Linked DNA regions of Noviherbaspirillum saxi. Each later gene encodes a partner of the first gene's protein in a complex. Links are inferred from orthologs where the notes say so. Each region holds a gene or a part of one and is shown in the gene's direction. Other genes may lie near its edges. The genes, in order: trxA and trxB.

Region 1 (3,223 bases):
GGGCAATGATGGCAACGCAGGTCTTGCCCGCCTGCAGCCAGTTGATGATCGTATTCGCGGCGCGCTGCGCTTCGTCTTCGAGACTGCCGCATGCCTGCAGTGAGACGCCGGACGGTGCCGCAATGTCTGCAACGTCGGTATCGAAAAGCGAGCCGTTCTCATGCCGGGCCTGTTCCGGCAATTCCGGCCATGCCGCCGCATAGGCCGCTGCAACACTGTGCTTATGCCAGTCGGGCATCACGCGCAGAACCGGCTGGTATTCAGCATAGGCATTCAGGAAGGCCTCATGCAATGCATCGGCCGGCGCGTGACTGATCCATACCAGCGGCGCGTCGGCTTCGGCAGCCAGGCGCATCATGCGTACCAGACAGGCGGCGGTTGGATCGCTGCTTCCGAGCTGGCTCTTCCAGAGCGACCATACGAGCTGCGACTCGTCGGACAATATGGTTCGTACCGGCAATGGCAAGTGTTCGAGCGCCGCCTGCCATTTGTCTTCCGCCGCCTCCGGTTCAAGATGCATTGCGGGCAGCAAGGCCTCGCTCAATTCATCGAACAGCGTCATCAGGGTTTGCGCCAGCGGCAGCAGATCGACATTGCGCCGTGCGGCAAACAGTTTTTTCAGCCATCCGTGCTGACGCAACTCCGCATACAACGCCATCATTCGCTCGGTACTCGAGCTGACGACATGCTCCGTCGGGTCAGGCGGCAGCATCTTCAGCCATGCCTGCAGCGTGGTGATCCGTGGCGGAATAAAGGTGCGCTTCAATTCGTTCGCCAGGGCGTTCTTCAACAACTGCGCATGAACGAAGTTGGGTACCAGCACCCGGACACTGGAGAAGTCGCCGGCATCGCTGTCCGACCCCGACTCCCTCCATTGCCTGAGCAATGTCCGCGCAAGCACCGGCCAGAAGTCGGCCGAAGGAGGAATGAGTAGGGGCGTAGGCAGCATCGGGTCTCAAAAATATCGAAGGGTGGCGAAGGTAAGGACGATGTATCCGCTGTCGCCTCTAGAGCCTGTTATGAACTATCCCAGGGGTCGGGTTCCTCCCAAAAGGGATGCATCCGCTAGGAGCAGGACGCGCCGCAGTGCGAGCACTGCAAGCGGCCTGCGACACCGCGGGGCACCCTTTTGGGAGGAACCCTGCGGGCAGCCCCGGGAACCAGCCGCCTGCGGCGTTGCAACTCCTTGCCGTAGCACCGCTACGACGCGTCGCTGCGCCTTGCATGCGACTGGTTCCCGGGGCTGCGCGACCCCTGCGATAGTTCATAACAGGCTCTACATTTTATGTGAGCCAAGGCAAAAATTGAGGCGCCGGCTACACTTTTCATGAAAATCGGTTATGATTTACCAACTCCCCGCCGCACTACGTCTTGCAGACCCTTCAAAGGTCTTGAAATCGCGCAATGACGTCTCCACTTGCTTATTGCAATTCCGGACATAGTAGTCAACGGGATCGAGCAAGAACAGTCAGTTGCAGGCGCTGATTTACACCTTTGAACCTCTTTCGAGGAAACCATGAGCGAAAACATCAAATACATTACGGATGCATCCTTCGATTCGGACGTACTCAAGTCCGACAAGCCGGTACTGGTCGATTTTTGGGCCGAATGGTGCGGCCCTTGCAAAATGATCGCTCCCATCCTCGAAGAAGTTGCCAAGGAATACGACGGCAAGCTGCAGATCGCGAAGATGGACGTGGATGCCAATCAAGCGGTGCCTGCCAAATTCGGCATTCGCGGCATCCCTACCCTGATCCTGTTCAAGAACGGCGTGCCGGCAGCGCAGAAGGTCGGCGCCATGGCAAAGGGTCAACTGACTTCGTTCATCGATAGCAACATTTAAGATCGCCGCGGCGGTGCATTTGCACCGCCGCTGTTTTTTGCACTGTTTTGATTTAATAAATTAGCTTAACCCTCCTCGCAGTTCCCTCCCCCACCTTTTATTTCCCATCCCGGGACACCCACTATGCATTTATCTGAACTCAAGGCGCTCCACGTCTCGGCTCTGCTGGACATGGCCATTGGCCTGGAAATCGACAACGCCGCACGTTTGCGCAAACAGGAATTGATGTTTGCCATTCTGAAGAAACGCGCCAAGGCTGGCGAACAGATTTTCGGCGATGGCGCCCTCGAAGTATTGCCTGACGGCTTCGGCTTCCTGCGCTCTCCCGATGCCAGCTATATGGCATCGACCGACGACATTTATATTTCGCCGTCCCAGATTCGCCGTTTCAACCTGCACACCGGCGACTCGATCGAAGGCGAAGTGCGCACGCCGAAAGACGGCGAACGATATTTTGCATTGGTGAAGGTGGACAAGGTCAATGGCGAACCGCCGGAAGCGTCCAAGCACCGCATCCTGTTTGAAAACCTGACCCCGCTGCATCCGAACAAGCTCCTGCACCTGGAGCGCGAGATGCGCGGCGAGGAAAATATTACCGGGCGCATCATCGACATGATTGCGCCGATCGGACGCGGCCAGCGCGGCTTGCTGGTGGCATCGCCAAAATCGGGTAAGTCAGTGATGCTGCAGCATATTGCGCATGCGATCACGACCAACCATCCCGACACCGTCCTGATCGTGCTGCTGATCGACGAACGTCCGGAAGAAGTGACCGAGATGCAGCGTTCGGTACGCGGTGAAGTGGTGGCGTCGACCTTCGACGAACCGGCTACCCGCCACGTGCAAGTCGCTGAAATGGTGCTCGAAAAAGCCAAGCGCCTGGTTGAAATGAAACGTGACGTGGTCATCCTGCTGGATTCGATCACCCGCCTTGCGCGCGCCTATAACACCGTCATTCCAGCCTCCGGCAAGGTCTTGACCGGTGGTGTCGACGCCAACGCGCTGCAGCGCCCGAAGCGTTTCTTCGGCGCAGCACGTAATGTCGAAGAAGGCGGATCGCTGACCATCATCGCCACCGCGCTGATCGAAACCGGCAGCCGCATGGACGACGTGATCTATGAAGAATTCAAGGGCACAGGCAATATGGAAGTCCACCTTGAGCGACGCTTGGCCGAAAAGCGTGTCTATCCATCCATCAATCTGAACAAGTCGGGCACGCGCCGCGAAGAATTGCTGATCAAGCCAGACCAGTTGCAAAAGATCTGGGTCTTGCGCAAGCTGCTGTATGGCATGGATGAAATCGAGGCGATGGAATTCATCCTCGACAAAATGAAGTCGACAAAGAATAACCTGGAATTCTTCGACATGATGCGACGCGGC
Region 2 (3,119 bases), 230 kb from region 1 along the record:
GCTGACCGCATTTTCGATGACGCCGCCAATCCGTTCGGCCACCGCCAGCCAGGACACCTGGAAGAACAGGCTGAAGCCAACACCAAAGAGAAGCAGCAGGAACAACGTCGCGCCGGTAAAGCCGAACGCATGCTGGGCCGCGCCCCCGATCAACTCGCCCAGCACGCCGCCGGGTTTGCGCGGCAAATCCGCCTTGAGGGAATACATGCGCAGATATTCGATCGCTACGCTGCCCAGCAACATCAGGACAAAGCCGATCGCGCGCACCCAGACTTCATGATGATGTTCGGGTTCGGGTTCAGTCTGGAGCAGGAAGCGCTGCGATAACCGGCGGTAACCCTTGAGCACCGACCGCAAGAGAAATACGCAGCACCACCAGGCGGAAAAGCCAAAGATGAACAGCATCAGATCGGCCAGCCATGCGCCAATGCGGCCACCCCAGTTATGCAGGTGCGGCACTACATTGGCTTGTGACCAGCCCGGATCGGTTTTGTCATACGTCATGAAAATCAGGACGAGATAGACGGTAACGACGGCAAGCACGAACCAGCGCGCTTCCGACAGCAGCCGCACCAGTCGGCCGGGAAGCGGATTGGCCTCCTGCGCGCTGGTATTTCGAGTATAGGCTTGGCTTGTTCGGGTCATAGATTAGATTCGGGGAAGAGCCGCGTTCGGGCGGGAGATAAGCGGAATTCGGTCGGCGCTCCGCCTCGCAAGGCATGTTCGTCTATAATCTTAACCAGTTTTTCGGGTGCAATACTGATGAGCTGTTGAAATTTTGCCTTTTGGCGACATATGCATCGCAAAGGCGCCGCTTTCATCGCGCCCCACGCACTTTTGCTGCGTTTTTACTTGCGTATTTTCTTGATTTATCGCGCATTATTTGTCAACTCCTTACTCCCACACTGCCATGGCAACCACCAAACACGCCAACGTTCTCATCCTCGGTTCCGGTCCGGCCGGCTATAGCGCGGCCGTCTACGCCGCGCGCGCCAACCTGAAGCCGGTCCTGATCACCGGCGTCGAACAAGGCGGCCAGCTCATGACAACCACCGATGTTGAAAACTGGCCGGGCGATCCGATGGGCGTGCAGGGTCCGGAGCTGATGCAGCGCCTGCTGCAGCATGCCGAACGTTTCAATACCGATGTCATTTTCGATTACATCCATACCGCGAAACTGACGGAAAAGCCGATGCGCCTGATCGGCGATTCCGGCGAATACACCTGCGACTCGCTGATCATTGCAACCGGCGCATCTGCGCAATATCTGGGCCTGGCGTCGGAAGAAGCCTTCATGGGCAAGGGCGTGTCGGCCTGCGCAACCTGCGATGGCTTCTTCTACAAGGGGCAGAACGTGGCCGTGGTCGGCGGCGGCAATACCGCGGTCGAGGAAGCGCTGTACCTCTCCAATATCGCGACCAAAGTGACGCTCATCCATCGCCGCAACAAGTTCCGTGCAGAACCGATCTTGGTCGATCGTTTGATGGCCAAGGTTGCCGAAGGCAAGATCGAAGTCAAATGGGACCACACACTCGATGAAGTGCTTGGCGACGACAGCGGCGTGACGGGGATCAGAATCAAGTCGGTCAAGGATGGCGAGACCCGCAAGCTTGACGTGCACGGCCTGTTCATCGCCATCGGCCACAAGCCGAATACCGGCATCTTCGAAGGTCAGCTCGAGATGCACAACGGCTACATCAAGACCAGGACCGGCCTTGAGGGTATGGCGACGGCGACCAGCATTCCCGGCGTATTTGCCTCCGGCGACGTGCAGGACCATGTCTACCGCCAGGCCATCACCAGCGCCGGCACCGGCTGCATGGCCGCACTGGATGCACAACGCTACCTGGAAAGCCTGGAAGGCTGACACCGGTTGGGCACGGAATCTGCATTGTGGATTCCGTGCAAGCAGCAAGCGGCAGGCCCGCTCAATTCAACCCGAGCGCCTGCGGTCAAAGGAATTACCGACATGTCCGGCCCCATCAAGGATTTTGCCTCGCTCAAATCGCTTCGCGCGGAACTGAAGGCACAGGAAGATGCACGCAAGGCTGCCGAAGAGGAACGTCTTCGGCGCGAACACGAGAACCGGCGCGACGCCGACCTGTTTCGCCGGTCCATCGGTGAAGTTGCGCCATTGGCATCCCACGATAAGGCGGAATCCCCTCCGGCACGCCCGCTGCCGATCGCACGCCAGCACCTCGCCGACGAACAGGCCGCACTGGCCGAATCGCTTTCCGATGAATTTAATGTCGACACCCTGCTCGATACCGACGAAGCGCTGAGCTATGCGCGCAGTAACATCGGTCCTGATACATTGCGCAAATTGCGGCGCGGCCACTGGGTGATCCAGTCGCAGCTGGACCTGCACGGCATGCGCCGGGAAGAGGCGCGCGAAGCACTGGCCGAGTTTCTGCGCAATGCAGTCAAGCGCGGCGTTCGTTGCGTGCGCGTGATCCATGGCAAGGGTCTCGGCTCGGTGAACAAGGAACCGGTCCTGAAGAGCAAGGTGCGCAGCTGGCTGGTGCAAAAAGAAGAGGTCATTGCCTTTTGCCAGGCGCGTGCGGCTGACGGCGGAGCGGGCGCGTTGGTGGTGTTGCTGAAGGCTTAGCATTATCGCGATTACGCCTTCTTCATGCACGCCAGGGCAGGCAGGCTCCTCGTTGCACGCCGGTTTGCTTTCCTACCCTTCCCCAGTATGATGCGGACATCGGCCACTTCATCTGCCTCGCATGTCCCTGATCAAGATCCTTGAGATCCTCGCCATTCTCGTGGGCGCCTTTTCCGGCTTCATCGAAGCGCGCAGCAAGCGGATGGACGTGGTCGGGGTCTTTACCGTGGCGTTCATCACTGCATTTGGCGGCGGCACCTTGCGCGACATCCTGCTCGACAAGCGGCCGCTGTTCTGGGTGACCCATCAGGAATACGCAATCCTGATCTTCCTGCTTGCCTTGGTTGCCGTCCCGGCCATTCGGACATTGCGCAAGATTATTTCCGAGCGTCTGATCGTGGTCGCCGATGCGCTCGGCCTTGGTCTCTTCTCCATCGTAGGCGTGTCGCAGGCATTGGAAGCCGGCATGCCGATTTTTATCGCATCGATGATGGGAGTAATTACTGGAATC

The links.
Region 2: the proteins of trxA (region 1) and trxB are in contact, whole or in part, in a crystal structure (PDB 1F6M), measured with the Escherichia coli proteins. The link is inferred for Noviherbaspirillum saxi from one-to-one orthologs.

The regions. Positions count from the first base shown.
Region 1 is NZ_QYUO01000001.1:1,066,149-1,069,371, reverse strand. Bases 282-3,179 are described here. They hold trxA (thioredoxin TrxA), read left to right. Parts: upstream 282-1,516; coding sequence 1,517-1,843; downstream 1,844-3,179. Other genes in these bases: rho (transcription termination factor Rho), read left to right, coding at 1,967-3,179; D3871_RS05145 (PD-(D/E)XK nuclease family protein), read right to left, coding at 282-949. In the rest of the region: more of D3871_RS05145, read right to left, coding at 1-281; more of rho, read left to right, coding at 3,180-3,223. UniProt on the Escherichia coli protein: Participates in various redox reactions through the reversible oxidation of its active center dithiol to a disulfide and catalyzes dithiol-disulfide exchange reactions.
Region 2 is NZ_QYUO01000001.1:1,296,948-1,300,066, reverse strand. Bases 95-2,888 are described here. They hold trxB (thioredoxin-disulfide reductase), read left to right. Parts: upstream 95-910; coding sequence 911-1,867; downstream 1,868-2,888. Other genes in these bases: D3871_RS06175 (trimeric intracellular cation channel family protein), read left to right, coding at 2,730-2,888; D3871_RS06180 (Smr/MutS family protein), read left to right, coding at 1,970-2,608; D3871_RS06190 (DNA translocase FtsK), read right to left, coding at 95-645. Outside these bases: more of D3871_RS06190, read right to left, coding at 1-94; more of D3871_RS06175, read left to right, coding at 2,889-3,119.